2 regions of the Phenylobacterium ferrooxidans genome follow, and region 1 is predicted to be linked to the other one. Evidence: predicted binding sites of a transcription regulator. Region 1 holds the regulator's gene; the other holds the start of a gene.
What was found. Region 1 encodes HrcA, which represses chaperone genes, less so after heat shock. Its sites were predicted from a motif close to GTTAGCANTCNNNNNNNNNGANTGCTAAC; they were not measured.
Positions count from the first base shown of each region.

Region 2: groES (co-chaperone GroES) is a predicted target of HrcA. The motif match lies at 1,727-1,755, and genes of this name have one in related genera.

Region 1 is NZ_JAOTJD010000009.1:58,272-69,969, forward strand. It holds gene hemW (radical SAM family heme chaperone HemW) at 1-84, opposite strand, end outside; gene rdgB (RdgB/HAM1 family non-canonical purine NTP pyrophosphatase) at 81-680, opposite strand; gene OCL97_RS06765 (DUF2975 domain-containing protein) at 1,101-1,631, shown strand; gene OCL97_RS06770 (helix-turn-helix domain-containing protein) at 1,634-1,873, shown strand; gene rph (ribonuclease PH) at 2,203-2,922, opposite strand; gene hrcA (heat-inducible transcriptional repressor HrcA) at 3,021-4,097, shown strand; gene grpE (nucleotide exchange factor GrpE) at 4,100-4,738, shown strand; gene OCL97_RS06790 (acyl-CoA thioesterase) at 4,754-5,620, opposite strand; gene trmD (tRNA (guanosine(37)-N1)-methyltransferase TrmD) at 5,727-6,437, shown strand; gene rplS (50S ribosomal protein L19) at 6,463-6,876, shown strand; gene OCL97_RS06805 (GFA family protein) at 6,936-7,406, opposite strand; gene OCL97_RS06810 (LysR family transcriptional regulator) at 7,406-8,299, opposite strand; gene OCL97_RS06815 (NmrA family NAD(P)-binding protein) at 8,389-9,366, shown strand; gene leuC (3-isopropylmalate dehydratase large subunit) at 9,446-10,873, shown strand; gene OCL97_RS06825 (VOC family protein) at 10,870-11,698, shown strand, end outside.
Region 2 is NZ_JAOTJD010000020.1:53,993-65,690, forward strand. It holds gene groL (chaperonin GroEL) at 1-1,328, opposite strand, end outside; gene groES (co-chaperone GroES) at 1,382-1,669, opposite strand; gene OCL97_RS11920 (hypothetical protein) at 1,903-2,325, shown strand; gene OCL97_RS11925 (VOC family protein) at 2,382-2,756, shown strand; gene OCL97_RS11930 (acyl-CoA dehydrogenase family protein) at 2,840-4,159, shown strand; gene OCL97_RS11935 (c-type cytochrome) at 4,219-4,629, opposite strand; gene OCL97_RS11940 (flavin monoamine oxidase family protein) at 4,632-6,221, opposite strand; gene OCL97_RS11945 (TSUP family transporter) at 6,667-7,425, shown strand; gene OCL97_RS11950 (TSUP family transporter) at 7,422-8,177, shown strand; gene OCL97_RS11955 (GNAT family N-acetyltransferase) at 8,174-8,761, shown strand; gene OCL97_RS11960 (SDR family NAD(P)-dependent oxidoreductase) at 8,921-9,799, opposite strand; gene OCL97_RS11965 (alkyl sulfatase dimerization domain-containing protein) at 9,925-11,646, shown strand; gene OCL97_RS11970 (DUF6265 family protein) at 11,632-11,698, opposite strand, start outside.

The sequences.
Region 1 (11,698 bases):
CAGGACGTTGAAGTCGCAATAGGGGCAGATGCGCGCGCAGTAGGGCCAGTGGATATAGACCCCGAGCGGCGCCAGCGGCGTCAAAGGATGGCTGCCTTGAGCTTCGCGAAGGCGAGCGCCCGGTGGCTCATTGCGTCCTTGGCGGCGGGGTCCATCTCCCCGAAGGTCAGGTCGTGGCCCAGCGGCGTGAAGATGGGGTCGTAGCCGAAGCCCTTGGTTCCGCGCATCGGGAAGGTCAGGGTCCCGTCCACCCGGCCCTCCACCACCACGGCGGGGCCATGGGGCCAAGCGATGGCGAGCGCGCTGGTGAACCAGCAGGAGAGATCCTCCGAGCTGCTTTCTTCCACTCGTTCCTGGACCTTGCCCATGGCCACCGAGAAGTCCTTCCCCGGCCCCGCCCAGCGGGCCGAGAAGATGCCCGGGGCGCCGTCGAGGGCGGCCACCGACAGGCCGGAATCATCGGCCAGCGCGATCAGGCCGCTGGCGTCGGCGGCGGCGCGGGCCTTCAGCAGGGCGTTGCCGACGAAGGTGGTCTCAGTCTCGTCAGGCTCGGCCAAGCCCAGCTCGCCGGCGGTCACCAGGGAGAAACGGTTCTCCAGGATGGCGGCGATCTCCACGACCTTGCCTGGATTGTGGGTCGCCACCACCAGCCGCGCGCCGGGTTCGAGCTTGAGCGCCATGGGAAAACCTCCGGTTGGGACGGGAGCGCGGACCATAGTCGCCAGGCGCGAACCGTTCAATTGCAAGGGTTTGCGCGCCCCCAAGCTCAACATTACCAATGTTTCATATCGTTTTTCGATAATTTTCTTGATCGAAAAGCGATGCGCCCATATTGACTATCGACATCGGGCGGCGACGGGCCGCCCACCACACCAAGCGCCGCCAAGGCGGCGCAAACCTGGAGATGAAGTCATGTTTTCGCCTGTGATGACCTGGATGGACCGCGCCCTGATGCAAGTCGTGGTCGTTCTCGCCGCCCTCCCCGTGGTGGCCTTGGTGGCCGGCGCCCTGGTCGGCTAGTAGAAGTGCTCAAGCCAGACGCTTCCCGCCGCCAGCCGCCGCGTTGGCGGCGGAGCCACACCAGCGGGGAGATACAGTTGATGCGCGCCCTGGGTCCCGGCTCGGTTTCGAGCTTCCTGAAGATCATCCTCGACGTGGTCTATGTGGCCCTGTGGATCGGCATCGGCGTCGTCGGCGTCCTGATGCTCGCCGCCCTGCTGCTGAGCTTCAATCCCGAGCTGATCGCCAACCTGTCCCTGAACGCCGAGGGGGCGTCGGTGGTCAGCCGCGGTCCTGTCCTGGCCGGCGGCCTGCTCGCCGCGGCCCTCTACATGGCCGGCCTGCAGGTGATCGTGGCGCGCCTGCGCCAGATCTTCGCCACCCTGACGGCCGGCGACCCCTTCCATCCGGACAATGTGCTGCGCCTGCGGGTGATCGGCCTGGCGCTCGGCAGCCTGGAACTGGTGCGCTACGCCGTCCGCTTCGCCGGCGACTGGCTCGACTTGGCCCAGACCAAGAGCAGCCAAGGTTTCAGCCTGACGGCCTGGTTCTCGGTCCTGGTGGTGTTTGTGCTCGCTGAGGTGTTCCGCGAAGGCGCGCGCCTGCGCCGCGAAGCGGAGCTGACGATCTGATCATGCCTATTCGAGTCCTGCTCGACCGCGTGCTGCTGGAACGCCGCATGTCGCTCACCGAACTTGCCGACCGCGTCGGCGTCACCATCGCCAACCTGTCGATCCTCAAGACCGGCAAGGCCCGCGCCGTACGCTTTTCCACCCTGGCGGCCTTGTGCCGCGAGCTAGACTGCCAGCCCGGCGACCTGCTGCACTACGAGGCTGGACCCTCCGACGACCTGCCGGACGACGAGGACGGCTGAACACGGTGGCGTGATGACGCAGCGCGGCAAAAAACTGTGCGCGCGTGTGCAAATAGTTCGACTGAGCGGTGCTTAGATATTGCCACGTAAGGCTTTCGCTCCTATATGCGCTGCAACAATTGCTGCATTGCACAAAGGAGCTACCCATGGCTCGCGCCATTGAAAGCCTGATCGACCGCCTGATGGCCCCCTTCGCCGACGAGCTGGCCCGCCTGCCTGCCTCGGCCTTCCGCCAGCTGCTGAACGGTCTCTAGGACCCGTACCCATCGCTCTCCAGCGGTGTCGCGTTCGAAACGGGCGGCCCTCTCCAGGGCCGCCCGTTTTGCATTCTATTTCCGGGCGCCGGCTTCCTGCTGCATGAGGCAGAGTTCGCTGATCCCCTTGCGGGCCAGGGCGAACAGGGCCTCGAATTCATCCTGGCTGAAGCCGCGCTTCTCGCCGGTGGCCTGGATCTCCACGATGTCCCCCGAGCCGGTCAGGACGAAGTTGGCGTCGGCCTCGGCGTTGGAGTCTTCCTCGTATTCGAGGTCGAGAACCGGGACGCCGTTATAGATGCCGCAGGAAATCGCCGCGACCTGGTCGGTGATCGGGTCCTGGGTGATCAGGCCTTCCTCCATCAGGTAGTTGACGGCCTGGCGCAGGGCGACCCAGGCGCCGGTGATGGCGGCGGTGCGCGTGCCCCCGTCGGCCTGGATCACGTCGCAGTCGATGGAGATCTGGCGCTCCCCCAGCAGGGTCGGGTTGATGATGGCGCGCAGGGAGCGGCCGATCAGGCGCTGGATTTCCTGGGTGCGCCCCGACTGCTTACCTTCCGAAGCCTCGCGGCGGCCCCGGGTGTGGGTGGCCCGCGGCAGCATGCCGTACTCGGCGGTGACCCAGCCCTGGCCGCGGCCGCGCATGAAGCCCGGGACCCGATCCTCCACGCTGGCGGTGATCAGCACCTTGGTGTGGCCAAAGGTGATCAGGCAGGAGCCCTCCGCATAGCGATTGACCCCGGTTTCGATGGTCACGGCGCGAAGAAGCTCGGGAGTGCGGTCAGAAGGGCGCATGAAGGGCTCGGATATGAGCGCGACGTCTTGCGCCGCAGAGGGTCGCGCTTATCCTAGAATACAGAGGTTCCGTCCATGGTTCTGACCTGCCTAGCTCCTTGACCAGCTCGCTCTTGACCGGCGGGCCTTCGCTCGCCGCCCTGGATGAACGCGCCCGCGACATCTTCCGCCGCGTCGTGGAAAGCTATCTGGAGACCGGCGACCCGGTGGGCTCCCGCACGCTTTCCAAGGGTGGGGTGCATCTGTCTCCCGCCTCGATCCGCAACACCATGCAGGACCTGACCCAGCTCGGTTTGCTGGGGGCGCCCCATGTCAGCGCCGGCCGGCTGCCGACCCACGCGGGCCTGCGCCTGTTCGTCGACGGCCTGATGGAGGTGGGCGACGTCGGCGAGGAGGAGCGGCGGTCCATCGAGCACCGCCTCACCGGCCGGGGCCAGACCTTCGACGACGCCCTCAACGAGGCCAGCGCCATCCTCTCGGGTCTGGCGGGCGGGGCCGGGGTGGTGGTCACCCCGGTGCGCGACGCTGGCGTAAAGCACGTGGAGTTCGTGTCGCTCTCGGCCGACCAGGCGCTCGCCGTCATGGTCTTCGACGACGGGGCGGTGGAGAACCGCCTCATGGCCCTGACCGCCGGGGTGACGCCGAGCGCCCTGCAGGAGGCGTCGAACTTCCTCAACACCCGTCTGCGCGGCAAGACCCTGGCCGAGGCCGGGCGCGAGATGCGCACCGAACTGGACACCGCCCGCCGGCAGCTCAACGAGACCGCCGCCCGGCTGGTGGAGGATGGCCTGGCCGCCTGGGGCGGGGGCGAGGTGGCCGAGCGCGCCCTGATCGTGCGGGGCCGCGGCAATCTTCTGGCCGATCCGGAGACCCTGGACGACCTCGAGCGCGTTAGGATGCTGTTCGACGACCTCGAACAGAAGGAACAGCTCATCGGGCTGCTGGACGGGGTCAACGAAGCCCAGGGCGTGCGCATCTTTATCGGGGCCGAAACCCGGCTGTTTTCGCTTTCGGGTTCCGCCGTGATCGCCGCGCCCTATATGACGGGCGGTCAGAAGGTGCTGGGCGCGATCGGAGTGATCGGTCCGGCCCGCCTAAACTATGCCCGGGTCATCCCGCTGGTGGACTATACCGCCCGCGTGCTGTCCCAGGTCCGAGAACGCGTGAAGGATTGAACATGTCCGACGATCATACGCCGGCCGAAGACGTCAACGAGATCGCCGATGCGGCGATCGACCACATCGAGGCCCTCACCGCCGAGAACAAGGGGCTGAAGGAGCAGGTGCTGCGCTACGCCGCCGAGGCGGAGAACACCCGCCGCCGCGCCGAGCGCGAGGCCAATGACGCGCGCGCCTACGCCATCCAGAAGTTCGGCAAGGACCTGCTGGCCGCCGCCGACAACATGGGCCGCGCGCTCGCCGCCGCCCCGGCCGACAGCGCCGACACGGTGGTGAAGAACTTCGTGGTCGGCGTGGAGATGACGGCCAAGTCGCTGCAGGCCGCCTTCGAGACCAACGGGCTGAAGAAGATCGAGCCCGAGAAGGGCGTGAAGTTCGACCCGCACCAGCACCAGGCCATGATGGAGCAGCCCTCCACCGAGGTCGGCGCCGGCGGGGTGATCCAGGTGCTGCAGCCGGGTTACGAACTGCTGGGCCGGCTGATCCGCCCGGCCATGGTGGTGGTGGCGGCCAAGGGCTCCACGGGGCCGAGCGCCGCGGCTGCGGAAGCCACGGGCGCCCCGGTCAATCCCTATGCGGCCAACGACGCCAGCCACGATGCGGCTCACGACGGCGACGCGGTGGACACCAAGGCCTGACCTGGCCGCGGGGTTTTAGGTCTTGGCGTCCGGCTTGCGCAGGCGGATGAGGCCTTCCTGGGTGACCGAGGCGACGAGGTCGCCCTTCTGGTCGTAGATCGAGCCGCGCACGAAGCCCCGCCCGCCCGACGCCGAAGGGCTGTCCTGGTGGTAGAGGTGCCATTCGTTGAAGTTGGACGGCTTGTGGAACCACATGGCGTGGTCGAGGCTGGCCGACTGCAGGCCGGGGGTCTGCCACTCGACGCGGTGCGGGCGCATGGCGGTCGAGAGCATGTTCATGTCCGACGCATAGGCCATGATCACCTGGTGCATGTGCGGATCGGCGCCGATGGGGGCCGTGGCGCGGAACCAGACGCTGTTCTCGGCGGGCTTGGGGCCCTTGCTCCAGGAGGACGGACCGACCGAACGCATCTCGATGGGCCGCGGACGCGACATCATCTTGCGCATCTCCTCCGGGGCCTTCTCCATCATCTTGCGCTGCTTGACGGAGTCGTCCTCCAGGTCTGCAGGACCCGGCACGTCAGGCATAGGCGCCTGGTGCTCGAAGCCCTCTTCCAGGACCTGGAAGGAGGCGGCGAGGTTGAAGATCTGCTTGCCGTTCTGGATGGCCACCACCCGCCGCGTGGTGAAGGTGCCGCCGTCGCGCGAGCGATCCACGTCGAAGACGATCGGCACGCGCGGATCGCCCGGGCGGATGAAGTAGCAGTGCAGCGAGTGGCAGACGCGGTCCTCGACCGTCTCATAGGCCGCCAGCAAGGACTGGGCGATCACCTGGCCCCCGAAGATGCGGCCCGGTCCCATGGACGGGCTGACGCCCCGGAACAGGTTCAGCTCCAGGCGCTCCAGCGACAGGGTCTCGGGCAGGCTCTCGGGAGTGTCCATATGCGTCTCGAAATATGCTGCAAGTGCGAAAGGCGCTGGATTAGGCCCATAGCGGCGCTCGGGCAAGGCGGTAGAATTACGCACGCCGATGGTCCAAAAGCCGCAGATGCCCTTCGACGCCACCGTCCTGACCATGTTTCCCGAGGCCTTCCCAGGTCCGCTCGGCGTTTCGCTGATCGGCACGGCCTGGCGCGAGCAGGGGCTCTGGTCCTTGGAAACAGTGGACATTCGGGGATTTTCCAAGGATAAGCGCGGCTTCCTGGACGACACCCCCGCGGGTGGCGGCCCGGGACAGGTGATGCGAGCGGACGTCATCGCCTCTGCGCTGGACAGCGTGGAGCGGCGAGGACGGCCGCTTTTGTATATGAGCGCCCGGGGTCAGCCCCTGACCCAGGCGCGGGTTCGAAAGTGGGCTGACGGGCCTGGACTGATCGTCCTGGCCGGCCGGTTCGAGGGGGTGGACCAGCGGGTGCTTGACGCCCGAGGGTTCGAGGAGGTCGCCGTCGGCGACGCGGTGCTCGCCGGTGGCGAGGCTGCGGCCCTGGTGACGATCGAGGCGTGCGTACGGCTGGTCCCCGGTGTGTTGGGGCAGGCCGAGAGTTTGAGTGAAGAAAGCTTCGAGGACGGGCTCCTCGAGCATCCGCAATATACGCGACCGCGGACGTTCGAAGGCCTGCATATCCCCGAGGTGCTGCTGAGCGGCCATCACGCCCTGGTGCGGAAATGGAGAGCTGAGCAGCGCGAAGAGACGACGCGGAAGCAGCGGCCGGACTTGTGGGCGCGGCGAACCGCCAATCAACAGCCAAAGGGCGATTAAGCCCGAAGACCTAGAGGACCACCCGATGAACATCATCCAGCAGCTGGAAGACGAAGAGCGCAACCGCCTTCTCGCCACCCGCAAGATCCCCGATTTCCAAGCCGGCGACACCCTTCGCGTCAACGTGAAGATCAAGGAAGGCGAGCGCGAGCGCGTCCAGGCCTATGAAGGTGTCTGCATCGCCCGTCAGGGCGGCGGCATCAACGAGAGCTTCACCGTCCGCAAGATCTCCTTCGGCGAAGGCGTGGAGCGGGTGTTCCCGACCCACTCGCCGATGATCGAGTCCATCGAGGTGAAGCGCCGCGGCGTCGTGCGTCGCGCCAAGCTCTATTATCTGCGCGACCGTCGCGGGAAGTCGGCCCGGATCGCCGAACGCTCCTACACCGGCGGCGCGGCCAAGCCGGAAACCGTCACCCCGGCGGAAACCGCCGAGGACTAGGTCTTCCGACCCTACGAGTTTCAAGCGGCGGCCCTGGCGACGGGGCCGCCGTTTTCGTTTCAGCCCTCGATCCAAGCCTTCCACGCCTTCATCACCGGCGTGAAGTCGGTGGGCTGGGTCTCGTACTGCAGGACATCGTCGGCGAACCGGACCCAGGATTGGGCGCTCTTCACCCAGAAGGCCGAGACCGGGTGCAGCCAACTCGTGTCGTCCAGGGTGCCGGGCCGAATGGTCAGGGAATGCGGCCCGCCCGGCGGTTCGGTGAAAATCCGGGCGCCGCATTGGGGGCAGAAGCGCTGGGGGATCACCGTCCCCGACGTCGCCTTTCGCGGCCAGCTTCCGGGTTCACCGCGGGTGATCTCGAAATCCTTCCGGAACACCGGCATGGCCATGGAAAAGGCGCTGCCGGTCAGGGACTGGCAGTCGGTGCAGTGGCAGGTATAGACCGCGATCGGCGGCGCGTTCAGCCGATAGCGGAGGGACCCGCAGGCGCAGCCGCCCTCGACGGGGAAGTCCGGAAGACGGCTCATCACTTGCGCCCCAGATACTCGCCGAATCCCGCGACCAGGTGGTCGAACATCAGCCGCATGCGCCGGCTGCCCTTCAGGTTCTCGTGCATGGCGATCCAGCATTCGAGCTGGAAAGAGAAGGCGTTGGCCAGGACCGGGACCAGGCCGTCGCGGCGAGCGATCTGATGCTGGACGCCGCCGATCCCCATGCCGGCCCGGATCGCCGAGATCTGGGCGGCGTCGTCGTCGGTGCGGAAACTGAAGATGTCGCGGGTGATGGGACGCGGAAAATCGATGTTGGTGAGCGCCTCCAGGGGCGGGCGTTCCCGGTCGAAGCCGATGATGGTGTGGTTCTCCAGGTCCTCGAGGCTCTCTGGCGCGCCGCGCCGGTCCAGATAGGCCTGGGTCGCATAGAAGCCGACTCCGAGCATGCCGACCTTGCGCGCCACCAGGGCGCCCTGGGTCGGGCGGGCCATTCGCACGGCGATGTCGGCGTCGCGGCGCGACAGGTCCTCGATCTTGTTGGACAGCACCAGCTCGATGGCGATCTCCGGATGCTGCTCCATGAAGCCGGCCAGGATCTGCGGCAGCACCTCGACCCCGACAATCAGGCTGGCGGCGATGCGGACGGAGCCCTTCTCGCTGTCGGCCGCGCCGGAGGCGTCGCGCGCGGCGGCCGCGGCGGCGGCGTGCATTTCCTCCAGGTGAGCCTTGAGGCTGTGGGCAAGGTCAGTGGGGGTCAGGCCGCGCGGGCTGCGCAGGAACAGCGGTGCGCCCAGCTGCTGTTCCAGCGCCTCGATGTGCCGGCCGATCGTGGGCTGGGTCAGGCCTCGGGAGCGGGAGGCCGCCGACAGGCTGCCCGACTGCAGGACCGCGTGCAGGCTTTGATACAGGTCCCAGGTCGGATCGCTCATGCGCTCATGAATAGCTGAGTCACGGATATCCGCAATTTCGTCTGCGCTCGCCGGGGCCGATCGTCTTGGTCTCTCAAGGAGATGACGACATGGCGACCTCAGACAAGAGCGCTCTGGTGATCGGGGCGACGGGATCGGTGGGCGGGGAGGTGGCCGCCGCGCTGCTGGCCCATGGCTGGCGCGTGCGCGGCCTGCATCGTGACCCCGCGCGGGCGGCCCGCGAGGCGGTCGAACTGGAGGCGATCGAGTGGGTGAAGGGCGACGCCATGTCGGCGGCCGAGGTGACGGCGGCGGCGCAAGGCGCGCAGCTGATCGTCCACGCCGCCAGCCCCCCCGGCTACAAGAACTGGGCGGGCCTGGCCATGCCCATGCTGGAGGCCACCATCGCGGCGGCCAAGGCCACGGGCGCGCGGATCCTCTTCCCCGGCAATGTCTACAACTACGGTTCCGACGCCTTTCCGATGATGGCGGAGGACGCGCCGCAGAACCCCAGGACCCGCAAGGGCGCGATCCGGGTGGTGATGGAAAGGCGGCTGGAAAGCGCCGGCGTGCGCAGCCTGGTGGTGCGGGCCGGCGACTTCTTCGGCCCGGTCAGCGCCAGCTCCTTCCTGACCGAGGGGATGGTCGCCAAGGACAAGCCGCTCAAGAGCGTCGCCTACCCCGGCCCGCGCGAAATCCGCCACGCCTGGGCCTATCTGCCCGACCTCGCCGAGACCATGGCGCGGCTGGCCGATATCGAGGCCACCCTGCCCGACCACGCCGCCTACCATTTCGGCGGGCATCAGATCACCGGCGACCAGATGATCGCGGCCCTTGAGCGTGTCGCGGGCCGCAGGCTGACGGTGAAGCGCTTCCCCTGGCTGGCCCTGCGGGCGCTCGCCCCCTTCGTGGAGATGCTCCGCGAACTCAGCGAGATGCGCTACCTCTGGGACAACACCGTCCTGCTGGACAACGCCAAGCTGGTGAAAACCCTCGGCGCGGAGCCCCACACACCCCTGGAAACCGCGCTTCGGACCGCCCTTCAGGGTCAAGGTTGCCTCCCGGTCGACCAAAAAGCCGCAGCCTGAGGCAAATCCTTGCGCGGGCCTCGGGGAATTCGTCGCGGGGTGCTGGACTTAGGGGGCCCTGCGACCCTACATGCCGCCCATGTCCGGCAAGACCCTTTATGACAAGATCTGGGACGCCCACGTCGTTGCGCAGCAAGACGGCGAGGCGATCCTCTATATCGACCTGCACCTGATCCACGAGGTGACGACGCCCCAGGCCTTCGCCGGCCTTCGCGCCGCCGGCCGCCCCGTGCGCCGTCCCGACCGCACGCTCGCGGTGGCCGACCACAATGTGCCCACCGAGGGCCAGGCGCTGGGCGTGGGCGCGGTCGCCGACGAGGAGGCGCGGCTGCAGCTCCAGACCCTGGAGCGCAACGTCAAGGACAACGGCATCGAGTTCTTCCCGATGGGCGATATCCGCAACGGGATCGTCCACGTGGTGGGGCCTGAGCAGGGCCGCACCCAGCCGGGCATGACCATCGTCTGCGGCGACAGCCACACCTCGACCCACGGCGCCTTCGGGGCTCTGGCCCAAGGCATCGGCACGTCGGAGGTGGAGCATGTGCTGGCGACCCAGACCCTGCGCCAGAAGAAGTCGAAGAACCTGCGGGTCACCGTCAACGGGACCCCGGGTCCCGGCGTCGGCGCCAAGGACTTCGCCCTGGCCATCGTCGGCGCCATCGGCACCGCGGGCGGCACCGGCTCGGTGATCGAATATGCCGGCGAGGCCATCCGGGGTCTCTCGATGGAAGGCCGCATGACCCTCTGCAACCTGGCCATCGAGGCCGGGGCCCGGGCGGGTCTCGTGGCCCCCGACCAGACCACCTATGACTACATGATGGGCCGCCCCGCCTCGCCCAAGGGCGCGGCCTGGGAGATGGCGCTCGCCCACTGGAAGACCTTCTTCTCCGACGACGACGCGGTGTTCGACCGCGAGGTGGTGCTGGACGCCGCCGACATCGCGCCCACCGTCACCTGGGGCACCAGCCCTGAGGACGTAGTGGCGGTCACCGGAAACGTGCCGTCGCCGGAGAGCTTCGCCACCCCGGACAAGAAGATCTCCGCCGAGCGGGCGCTGGACTATATGGGCCTCACCGCCGGCCAGCCGATCACCGAGGCCAGGGTGGACGTGGTGTTCATCGGCTCCTGCACCAACAGCCGGATCGAGGACCTGAGGTCCGCCGCCGCGGTGGCGCAGCACGCCTTCCTGAACGGCCGCCTGGTGGCGCCCCACGTGCGGGCCATGGTGGTGCCGGGCTCGGGCCTGGTGAAGGAACAGGCCGAGGAAGAAGGCCTGGACGCCATCTTCAAGGCGGCCGGCTTCGACTGGCGCGAGCCGGGCTGCTCGATGTGTCTGGGGATGAACCCCGACCGCCTGGCGCCGGGGGAACGCTGCGCCTCGACCTCCAACCGCAACTTCGAAGGCCGCCAGGGCCGGGGCGGACGCACCCACCTGATGAGCCCGGCCATGGCCGCGGCCGCCGCCATCGCCGGCCACATCGTCGATGTCCGGGAGATGATGGCGTGATCACGGCCTTAGATCACATCGCCCTGGCGGTGAACGATCTGGACGCGGCCGTCGCCGGCTACCGCGCCCTGCTGGGCCGCGAGCCCAACTGGATCGGCGGCGACGGCGGGGCCCGCCACGCCTGGTTCCAGCTGCCCAACATGGCCCTGGACCTCATCACCCCGCACGGCGAGGGCGCCTTCGGCGACACCATCCGCAAGCACCTGGCCGAGCACGGCGAAGGCATCTGGGCCATCGCCTTCACGGTCGAGAACGCCGAGGCGTCGCAGAAGCTGGCCGAGCGCCGCGGCCTGCGGGGCAGCACGCCCGGCCCAACCCGCTCGACCCACGACGACGGCCGCAAGCGCTACTGGACGACCTCGGCGCTGAACGCCGCCGACACCGGGGGCCTCAACATCCTGCTGGTGGATCCGCCCCGCAGCGGCGAGCCCTGGCCGCTGTCGGAGCCCGTCGAGAGCGAGGCCTCGGCCGTCAGCGAGCTGGACCACGTGGTGATCAACACCGCCAATCCCGACCGGGCGCTGGCCATCTACGGCGCCAAGCTCGGCCTCGACCTGCGCCTCGACCGCGCCAACGAGCAGTGGGGCGTGCGCCAGCTGTTCTTCCGCTGCGGCTCGGCGGTGGTGGAGATGGGCGCCAGCCTGAAGACACCGGTGTCGGACGCGCCCGACCGCTTCGGCGGCCTGGCCTGGCGGGTCACCGACGCCGACGCGGCCCGCGCTCGGATCGCCGCGGCCGGCTTCGACGTCTCCGAGGTCCGCACGGGCCGCAAGCCCGGCACCAAGGTCTTCACCCTGCGCTCGGGCGTGCCCTCGGCCCCGGCCC
Region 2 (11,698 bases), on a different contig from region 1:
ACGATGGCGACGCCGGCTTCCTGGTCAGCGTTGTCACCCTTGAAGCCGTCCAGAGCCTTGGAGGCCTTCAGCAGGGCGACGCCGCCGCCGGGGACGATGCCTTCTTCCACGGCCGCGCGGGTCGCGTTGAGGGCGTCGTCGACGCGGTCCTTCTTTTCCTTCACTTCGACTTCGGTCGAACCGCCGACGCGGATGACCGCGACGCCGCCGGCCAGCTTGGCCAGACGTTCCTGCAGCTTTTCCTTGTCGTAGTCAGACGTGGTGTCTTCGATCTGGCGCTTGATCTGGCCGATGCGGCCTTCGATCGCGTCCTTGGCGCCGATGCCGTCGACGATGGTGGTGTCGTCCTTGGTGATGGAGACCTTCTTGGCCTTGCCCAGCATTTCCAGGCCGACGTTTTCGAGCTTGATGCCCAGGTCTTCGCTGATCAGCTCACCGCCGGTCAGGATGGCGATGTCTTCCAGCATGGCCTTGCGGCGATCGCCGAAGCCCGGCGCCTTGACGGCGGCGACGCGGAGACCGCCGCGCAGCTTGTTCACCACCAGGGTGGCCAGGGCTTCGCCCTCGACGTCCTCGGCGATGATCAGCAGGGGACGGCCCGACTGGACCACGGCTTCCAGGACTGGAAGCAGGGGCTGCAGCGAGGTCAGCTTCTTTTCGTAGAGCAGGATCAGAGGCTCTTCGAGTTCGACCTCCATCTTGTCGGCGTTGGTGATGAAGTAGGGCGACAGGTAGCCGCGGTCGAACTGCATGCCTTCGACGACGTCGAGTTCGGTCTCGGCGGTCTTGGCTTCTTCAACCGTGATGACGCCTTCGTTGCCGACCTTGGCCATGGCCTTGGCGATCATCTCGCCGACTTCGGTGTCGCCGTTGGCGGAGATGGTGCCGACCTGGGCGATCTCGGCGTTGGTGGTGACCTTCTTGGCCGAAGCCTTGATCTCGGCCAGCACCTTGGTGACGGCCTTGTCGACGCCGCGCTTCAGGTCCATCGGGTTCATGCCGGCGGCGACCGACTTCAGGCCCTCGACGACGATGGCCTGGGCCAGGACGGTGGCGGTGGTGGTGCCGTCGCCGGCCTTGTCGTTGGTCTTGGAGGCGACTTCGCGGATCATCTGCGCGCCGAGGTTCTCGAAGCGGTCAGACAGTTCGATTTCCTTGGCGACCGAGACGCCGTCCTTGGTGGAGCGCGGGGCGCCGAAGGACTTTTCGATCACCACGTTGCGGCCCTTGGGACCCAGGGTCACCTTCACGGCGTTGGCGAGGACATTGACGCCGCGCAGCATGCGGTCACGCGCGTCGGAGGAGAAATAGACGTCTTTAGCGGCCATTTTTGTTCAGCTCTTTCAGAATTTTATGGAGGGGAGGAGAGCGGAGGAGGTGGTTATTCAACCACGCCCAGGACGTCGCTTTCCTTCATGATCAGGAGGTCCTGACCGTCGATCTTCACTTCGGTGCCCGACCACTTGCCGAACAGGATCTTGTCGCCCGGCTTCACGTCCAGGGGTTGGATCTTGCCGCTGTCATCACGGGCGCCGGGGCCGACGGCGACGACTTCGCCTTCCTGCGGCTTTTCCTTGGCGGTGTCGGGAATGATGATCCCGCCCTTGGTCTTTTCTTCTTCTTCGACGCGCTTGATCAGCACGCGGTCTCCCAGGGGACGAAACGCCATGTCTTTTTCTCTCCGTTCGAAACGGTTGAATGGATTGCGTCGCACAAGGGGCCGACCGTTAGCAGCCGTGGCCCCTGAGTGCTAACGACGGCCGGGAGGTAGGGTCCCAAGGCTCTGGAGTCAAGCTTGGCTGGAGGCGAAAGGGGTTCGCGGGCGAATCCGCTTGGCCCCCGGGGGACCGCCCGGATAAGGGTTCTGCGAGGGAAGAACCCAGAAATCCCAGGAGAATATCCATGCGTCGCCTCATCGCGCTCGCCGCCCTGTCCGTCGCGGCCGTAGCGTCCGCCGCCAGCGCCGAGACCTGGAAGCCCTACAGCGCCGTCACCGACAAGGGCCTGCAGTGGTCCTACGACACCGACTACGCCTATCGCGACAGCGCCTCTGGCAAGGTCGTGGTGCTGCAGGCGATCGGCAAGCCGGGCGCCACCCCGCGCCTGGGTCCCTCGGCCCCCGGCGCCGCCGACGGCGTCGGCAGCGTCGTGGCCCTCGACTGCCGGGCCCGGACGATCGTGCTGATCGGCTCCTACGCGCCGTCCAAGCCCCTGGCCCTGTCTGACACCTGGCGCTCGGCCACCGCCAAGAAGGTCGAGAGCGCCGACGACAAGGCCCTGGTGTCGGCCGCCTGCGAAGGCGCCGACAAGCTGTCCGCCAAGTAGGGATTGCCAAGCCGGCAGGGCGTCCTAGCCTCGGGTCAAACCGAGGAGGGACGCCGATGCTGGACCATGTGAGCCTGAAGGTCGCCGATCACGCCGCCGCCCAGGCCTTCTACGACAAGGCGCTCGCGCCCCTCGGCCTGACCCGGCTGGTCCCCATGGAGGACGCCTCGGGCTATGGCGCGGGGCGCCCGTTCTTCTGGATCGGCCAGGGGGACAAGGCGGGCTACTGCCATGTCGCCTTCAGCGCGCCCGACCACGCCACGGTGGACGCCTTTCACGCCGCGGCTCTGGCGGCCGGTGGTCGCGACAACGGGTCGCCCGGCCTGCGCGAGCACTATCACCCCAGCTATTACGGCGCCTTCGTCCTCGACCCGGACGGGCACAACATCGAGGCGGTGTGCCACGGTGCGGGACCGGCGCGCCCGGCGTGACGCTGTAAATTGAAACGCTTGTTTGGATTTCGGCGGAAAGTGCGCGAAGCTGGCGGCAACCAACAATCCGCAGGAGAGACCCGATGAGCGAGACCCAGGACAAGGCCCAGTCCAGCTTCAAGCTGAACCCGATGGACGAGCTCAACGACCTGCGGATGTCCGAGAAGGCCCTGCCGCTGCTGGAGCATGTGAAGCGCTTCATCAAGGAAACCGTCAATCCGATGTCGGCGGAGTTCCACCGTCTGGGCGAGGGCAAGGCCGACATCTGGTCCTATGCGCCGGGCCAGCTGGAAGTCCTCGAAAAGGCCAAGGACAAGGCCAAGGCCGAGGGCCTGTGGAACTTCTTCCTGCCCAACGCCGAGACCGGCGAGGGCCTGTCCAACCTCGACTACGCCTATATCGCCGTCGAGCTGGGCAAGAACCCGATGGCCTCGGAGACCATGAACTGCGCCGCGCCTGACACCGGCAACATGGAAGTCCTGGAGCGCGTCGGCACCCCTGAGCAGAAGAAGCAGTGGCTGGAGCCCCTGCTGGCCGGCAAGATCCGCTCGGCCTTCGCCATGACCGAGGTCAACGCCGCCTCGTCGGACGCCAAGAACGTCAACACCCGCGCCACCCTGGTGGGCGACGAGTACGTCATCAACGGCGAGAAGCACTACATCTCCGGCGCCGGCGACCCGCGCTGCAAGATCATGATCACCATGGTCCAGACCAGCCCGGATGGTCCGCCCAACCTGCGCCAGTCGCAGATCCTGGTCCCGACCGACGCGCCCGGCGTGAAGATCGTCGGCCCCATGAACGTGTTCGGTGATCCCGACGCGCCGCACGGCCACATGCACATCATCTTCGACAATGTCCGCGTGCCGGCGTCGAACATGCTGCTGGGCGAGGGCCGCGGCTTCGAGATCAGCCAGCTGCGCCTCGGCCCCGGCCGTATCCACCACTGCATGCGCGCCATCGGCCAGGCCGAGAAGGCCCTGGACCTGATGGTCACCCGCGGCCTGTCCCGCGAGGCCTTCGGCAAGCCGCTGGTTCAGCTCGGCGGCAACATCGAGAAGATCAGCCGCGCCCGCATCGAGATCGAGGCCATGCGCCTGATGGTGCTCAAGGCCGCCAAGGCCATGGACGTCCTGGGCAACCAGGAAGCCCGCATCTGGATCCACATGGTCAAGGCCCTGGTTCCGGAACGGGTCTGCGAGATCATCGACCAGGCCATCCAGATGCACGGCGCCCTGGGCGTGTCGCAGCACACCCCGCTGGCCCGCATGTACACCTCCACCCGCACCCTGCGGATCGCCGACGGCCCCGATGAAGTCCACCACATGGTCGTGGGCCGCAACGAACTGCGCCAGTACCGCGAGATGCCGGCCGACGCCTCCACGGCGGCCGTCTTCCGGAACTAGTCGTTCCGCCACATCGAGACGGAAGGAGAGGCGGGGGCGACAGTCCCCGCCTCTTTTCGTTAGTGGCCCGCGGCCGCCGGCGGCGACGACAGGCGCTTGACGTCCTCGGCAGTCACCGGCTCGGGATAGGCGTTGCCGAAGTTGGTCCGCACATAGGTGATCACCGCGGCCGTCTGTTCGGCGCTCAGCATGTCGGTGAACCCGGGCATGCCGCCGCGGCCCTTGGTGACCATGACGATGGGATAGGCGGCCATCTTCATCTTCGGATTGCTGGCCAGGGCCGGGAAGGCCGCGGCCCCCACCGCCCCCTTGCCGTCGGCCATGTGGCAGGTCTGGCAGACCATCCGGTAGACTTGTTCACCGGGCACCGGCACGGGCGGCTTGCCGCCCCCGGGGCCGGGTTCGTCGGCCATGGCGGGCGCGGCCAGGGAAAAGGCCAGCACAAGGCCGAGCTTGGAAATCATCTTCATGCTCAGGCCTCCAGCGCGCGCTTGTGCAGACGGGTGATGGCGTCGAGGGAGGAGAGCAGGGAGCCCTCCATCCAGCAGCCGACGTAAGATGCGTGCTCGCCGGCCAGCACCACCCGGCCGTCCAGGGCCACCAGGTCCTGGTAGTGGGCGGCGCGGGTCTCCTCGGTCCAGCGGGCGCAGCAGCCCAGGATCCAGGGCACGCGGTTCCAGGCCACCGAGGCGCCGTTCGAGAACTCCTTGCGATAGCTCTCCGGGTGGAAGACCGACCCCTGGGCCAGGGCCGCCTCGATGCGTTCGGCCGGCGTCATCCCGGCCAGGTGATAGCCGCTCATCCCGCTGGCGAAGGCGCCCAGCAGCACGGCGGGGCCGTCCTGCAGGAAGTTGTTGTTGGGATAGGAGACCAGGCCGATCTCCTGGTTGGTGAAGGAGTGGCCACCATAGATGGCCGCGTCCTCCTCCCAGAACCGCCGCTTCATCTCCAGGCCGATCTTCACCGAGTTGGAGTAGGGCACCGCGGCGATGGCCGCGTTCATCTTCTCCGACATGTTGTTCTCGATCTGGCTCAGCACCGTCAGCGGGATGGTGCAGACGCACCAGTCGGCCTTGGCCTCCGTCACCACGCCGGTCCCGGTGTCGGAATAGGTGACGCTCACCCCCTTCTTGCCCTGGTCGATCTTGGTAACCTTGGCGTTGTAGGTGATCAGCGGCTGGACTTGGCTGGCGAAGGCCTTGCCGATCATGCCCATGCCCCCCACCGGCTGGAACATGGTGGTCTGGAATTCCTCGTTCATGAAGAATGACATGTTCCGCCAGATCTTCGAATCCAGCACGTCCTTCAGGGCGAAGACCTCCGACGGCGACGGCGCGCCATCCACCCCACCGCCGGGATTGCGGGCGAACCCGCGGTGCTCCGACGAGCGCAGGTTCTTGGCGTACTTCATGTCGCGATCCAGCATGCCCCACTCGCGCAGGGCCTCCTTCAGGCGGTCACGATCCTGGGCCGTGACGCTGGCGTCCAGGCCCTTCTGGTCGATGGCCTTGCCGAGCAGTTCGGCGACATTGCCCTCGAAGTCGGCGGCCAGGGACTTGAACCGCTGCGGCTTGCCGCCGAAGGCCTCGGTGTTGTGGACATAGGCGTTGTGGTTGAACTGCACGAAGGGCTGCAGCTCGACATTGAAGGCCTTGCAGTAGTGCAGCAGGGTCCGGTGATTGTGCGGAATGCGCCAGGGACCGGGGTTCAGGTAGTTGCCGTCGGCGAAGCCCACCTTCTGGGTCGCCCCGCCCATCTCGGTGATCGTGTCGCCGCCATAGACCGACCAGTTCCGGCCGCCGGCGCGGTTCTGGTACTCCAGCACCGTGACCTTGTAGCCCGCCTTGGTCAGCTCATAGGCCGCCAGCATCCCGGCCAGCCCCGCCCCCAGCACGATCACCGAGGCGCCCTTGCGCGCGCCCGACAGCTTGGGCGGCCCCGTGAACTGGCTCTCGGCGGCGTAACCGAGGGTGGTCATCATGTTGTACATCAGGGCCGATCCGCCCAGCATCCCGATGGTCGACAGCAGCTGCCGTCTTGTCGTCTTCCCGGTCTCTTCCATAAGCCGCCCCCTGAACGCCAGGCTCCAGGCCTAGGGGACGGCGCGGGGCCGGCGCCAACCTTCAGCTTAGGGGTGGGTCCCTTTTCGACGACATGCCTCCGCCTTGGCGCCCCTCGCGATGAACTGGCCACGGATCGGGCAGCCGCCTGTCAGTCCGACCCCCGAAGTGGAGTGCGGCCCGGGGGGAGGAATTGCCCCCCCTCTCGACGGCCTCGCTTGTTCGGGTGTAGACGGGCCCCGCTCCCAACGAGCCAGGGTCGATCCGCCAGCGCGTGATCCCTAAGGCTCCGTCTTCGCCGCGACCGGCGGACGTCTGCGAGCACGGCGCCTTCCTCCGGAGGGTGAGCGGGCGGACCCGCACATTCCGCGCACGATGCGCAGCTGTTCGCGATCGGAGGGGGCCTGTGTCCCGCTCGACGAAGCGGACGCAACCGGAGGACCACCCATGAGCGCTCTCGCAGCCCTCTTCATCCTTGTTCTGTCCTTTGTGACCGCCACCCTGTCGGGGGTGTTCGGCATGGCCGGCGGCCTGGTCCTGATGGGCGGGCTGGCCCTGGTCCTTCCCGTCTCGGCGGCCTTCGTCACCCACGGGCTGCTGCAGCTGGTGGCCAATGGCTGGCGGGCGATCCTGCATCGCAAGCATGTCGCCTGGCGGATCGTCGGCCTCTACGCCCTGGGGTCGCTGATCGCCGGCGGCGTGATCTCGCTCATCGCGCTCGCGCCCTCCAAGCCTGCCCTCTTCCTGTTCATGGGCCTGCTGCCGGCCCTGCTCTGGCTGCCCCAGGACTGGATCAGGCTGGACGCCGCCAGGCCCGCCCAGGCCCTGCTGTCGGGGATCATGGTCACCGGCGTGAACCTGACGGCCGGGGTGGCCGGGCCGCTGCTGGACATCTTCTTCGTCCGCACGGCGCTCACCCGGCACGTCATCGTCGCCACCAAGGCCGCCACCCAGGTCTTCGCCCACCTGGCCAAGGTGGTGGTCTATGGCGGGCTGATGCTGCGCAGCCAGGACGGCGCCGGCATGCCGCCGCTGTGGCTGTTCGCGGCGGCCATTCCGCTCTCCATGCTGGGCACGGTGGTGGGGGGGCGCATCCTCGACCGCATGACCGACATCAACTTCAAGCGCTACACCCGCCTCATCGTCACTGCGGTGGGCGTCCTCTACCTGATCCAGGCCGGCCAGCTCTTCCTGAGCGGCCAATGAGTGGTGGGCTGGCGGCCCTGATCCTGGCGGCGGTGCTGGCCACCGCCACCCTCTCGGGCGTCTTCGGCATGGCCGGCGGCCTGATCCTGATGGGGGTGCTGACCGCCCTGCTGCCGGTGCCGGCGGCGCTCGCCATCCACGGCCTGGTGCAGATGGCGTCGAACGCCTCGCGCATCGTCCTGCACGTCAGGCACATCGTCTGGAAGGTGGTGGGCTTCTACGCCATCGGCGCGGTGGCCACGATGGCGGCCTTCACGGTGGTTTCGTACATTCCCAGCAAGGCGGTGGTCTATCTGGCGCTGGGCCTGCTGCCGATCCTGATCTGGGCGCCGGAGCGCTACAGCCCGCTGGACGCCGCCCGGCCCAGCCACGCGGTGCTTGCCGGGGTGCTCTCCACCGCCATGGCGCTGACCTCCGGCATCTCCGGGCCGCTGGCCGACCTCTTCCTGGTGCGCAGCGCGCTGACCCGCCACCAGGTGCTCTCCACAAAGGCCGCCCTGCAGATGTTCAGCCACCTGTCCAAGGTGCTGTTCTACGGCGGGGCGATCCTGCTGGCCGGCGGCGACGGCTTCGCCCCGCCCTGGCTGCTGGCAGCCGCCTGCGCCCTGGCCGTCCTGGGCGTGACCCTCGGCGCGCGGGTGCTCGACCGCCTCACCGACCAGGGCTTCCGCGCCTGGCGGCGCTGGATTTTCACCGGGGTCGCGGCGGTGTACCTCGTCCAGGCGGCGATCCTGTTTGCGAGGGGCCAATGAAAGTCGATCCGACCCGGGTGATGGAGAACCGCTTCGTGCGGCTGGAGCCCTTCACCGACGCGCACAAGGAAGACCTGCGCGAGGCCTGCGACGCCGACCCGTCGGTCTGGACCGACCTCTATCCCTATTCCATGGCCGGCGAGCACTTCGACCCGCAATGGAGCCGTATGGCCGCCAACCAGGCCAAGGGCGTCTCGATCCATTGGGCGGTGCTGGTGGGCGGCCGCTGCATCGGCATCACCTGCTACTCGTCCTACGACCTGCCCAACGCCAGCCTGGAGATCGGCGGCACCTACTACCATCCCGACTATCGCGGCGGCCCGGTGAACCCGGCGGCCAAGCGGCTGATGATGGAGCAGGCCTTCGGCGACGGCGCGCGGCGCGTGATGTTCCGCGTCGACGCCATCAACGCCCGCAGCCGCGCCGCCGTGCTGAAGCTGGGCGGCAAGCTGGAGGGTATCCTGCGCCAGGACCGCGTCACCTGGACCGGCCGGGTGCGCGACACCTGCATCTTCTCGGTGCTGAAGGACGAGTGGCCCCCGGTGCGGGATGGGCTGGATGAGAGGCTCAAGAGATTCGAGTAGCTTTTTCCTCTCCTGTGCAGCGGAGCGGAACGAGGGAGGGGGACCGCGCGTAGCGGGGTGGAGGGGGCGAGCCTGAAGCTCGGCGCCCGGTCGCGCGCCCTCCACCGCCTGATCGGCGGTCCCCCTCCCCCGTAAACGGGGGAGGAAAACCCAATCCCGCTAAGCGCTGGCCGCTGTCTTCTCTTCGGCCGCCGGGAAGAACACCTCCTTGGCGTGGTCGGCGACGTCCTGGGCGGTGTAGGGGCGGCCCGGGTTGTAGCCGTCGGTCTGCAGCATCTTGATCTCGCGCACGCCGCGCGAGGAGACGCCGAGCACCTTGCCCGTGTGGTCGGCGGCCAGGTCGGAGACCATGTAGAGCACGCCCGGCGCGATGTTTTCCGGCAGGCTCATGGCGTCCGGCTCCTTGCCCTGACGGCCCGGCAGATCCGAGGTCATGCGGGTGAAGGCGCCCGGCGCCAGGCCCATGACCCGGATGCCGTACTTGCGCCCCTCGATGGAGAGCACGCGCATGAAGCCGTAGATGCCGGCCTTGGCCGCCCCGTAGTTGGACTGGCCGAAATTGCCGTAGAGGCCCGAGGTGGAGCTGGTCATGACGATGGCGCCGGGCTTGCCGTTGTCCTTCATCCACTTCCACACCGGCATGGTGCAGCAATAGGTGCCCTTCAGGTGCACCTTCACCACCAGGTCCCAGTCCTGTTCAGAGGTGTTGGCGAAGGTCTTGTCGCGCAGGATGCCGGCGTTGCAGACCAGGATGTCGATCTGGCCGTAGTTATCCAGCGCGGTCTTGGCGATGTTCTCGCCGCCTTCCATGGTCGACACGTCGTCGCCGTTGGCCACGGCCTTGCCGCCCGCCGCGATGATCTCGTCCACCACCTTCTGCGCCGCGGCGCTGGTGCCGTTCCCGGAGCCGTCGCGGCTGCCGCCCAGGTCGTTCACGACGACGCTGGCGCCCTCCGCGGCGAACAGCTTGGCATAGGCCTCGCCCAGACCGCCGCCGGCGCCCGTGACAATCGCCACCTTCCCATCAAGAAGTCCCATGGTCGTTCTCCCTATGAATTTAATTATCCCGCATCATCGAACCGCGCTGGCCACCTGACAAGTATTGACCGCCGTGGGGGCAGGGGCGTTCTTGGTGGAAAGAGCCGTCAGGTTGGGGAAACACCATGATCCGCGCACTCGCCGCCGCCGCGTTCGGCCTGCTGGCCACCGCCGCCCTGGCCGATGAACCGGCCGCCCGCATCGCCCCCTCGCTCGCCGCCCACACCGCCGAGTTCGCGCCGGCCAAGGTCTATGAGCCCGCGCCCGGCGTGTTCTCCGCCGTCGGCTACGGCATCGCCAATTCCATCATGGTGGTGGGCAAGACCGGGGTGGTGATCATCGACACCACCGACAGCCTGGAGGAGGCCAGGAAGGTCTGGGCCGAGTTCGCGCCGCGGGCCGGCGGCAAGCCGGTGGTGGCCATCATCTACACCCACAACCACAACGACCACATCAGCGGCGCCTCGGCCTTCCCGCTGGCCAAGGGCGGCAAGGTGATCGCCCAGGCGACCCTGCTGCGGGAGGCCGCCAAGTGGAACGGGGTCGCCGCCCCCTCCATAGCCGCCCGCGCGGCCCGCATGTACGGCGTCTTCCTGCCCAAGGGGACTCCGGACGGCTTCGTCAGCGTCGGCATCGGCCCCTTCCTGTCGGCCTTTGGCGGCGGCGGGGCGGGCGGGTTCGTGGCCCCCAACCTGACCTTCGACCAGAAGCTCTCCATCAAGCTTGGCGGCGAACAGTTCGTCCTTGAGCATGCGCCCGGCGAGACCGAGGACCAGCTCTTCGTCTGGATGCCCGAGCGCCGGGTGCTGTTCCCCGGCGACAACATCTACAAGGCCTTCCCCAACCTCTACACGATCCGCGGCACCAGCTATCGCGACCCCGTCCAGTGGGCGGCCTCGCTGGACCGCATGCGCGCCCTGGGCGCCGATGTGCTGGTCCCGTCCCACACCCGGCCCATTGTCGGCGCGGAGGCCATCGCGACGACCCTGACCGACTATCGCGACGCGATTTCCTTCGTCCACGACCAGACCGTCCGCTGGATGAACCAGGGCCTGACGCCCGACGAGATCGTCGAGAAGGTGAAGCTGCCCGCCCACCTGGCGACAGATCCCTATCTGCTGGAACACTACGGCACGGTGGAGTGGTCGGTGCGCTCGGTGTTCGCGGGCTATATGGGCTGGTTCAGCGGCGACGCCGCCGAGCTTTCCAGGGACGCGCCGGAGTTGCGCGCCCGGGAGATCACCGACCTGGCCGGCGGACCCGCCGCCGCCCTGGCCAAGGCCGAGACCGCCTACAATGAGGGCCGCTGGAAGTGGGCCGCCGAGCTGGCGACCCACGTCCGCCGCGCCGACCCGGCTCTGAAGCCCCAGGCCGACGCCCTGGAGGTGAAAGCCCTGCGCCAACTGGGCTTCGACAGCGTCTCCCCCAACGGCCGCAACTACTATCTGGAGCAGGCCGCTGAACTGGCGGGTAAGGCGCCGGATTGGAAGACCATTATCGGCGCGCGCCAGGGCGGGGCCCAGGCTGCGGGCCTCCCGGCCAGCGCCATCGTCGCCACCTTCCCGGTTCGCCTCAACGCCGAGAAGGCCGCACAGGCCGAGACGGCGCTGGCCCTGCGGCTGGCCGGTGAGGGCGACTGGACGATCCGCGTCCGCCGCGGCGTGGCCGAGACCTCCACGGGGGTGGCCCCGGACGCCCGCGTGGTGCTGTCAGGCGCCAAGGCCGACCTGGTGACCGCCATGGCCTCGCCGGGCGCAATGCAGGGGGCGCTCGCCTCCGGCAAGTTGAAGCTTGAGAAGGGCGGTCCGGCCGACCTCGCCTCCGTGCTTGATCTATTCCGCGGCTGAGGCCCGCACATAGGTCCAATGCTCGGCGCGCGGCTTGCCGGCCACCACGCCC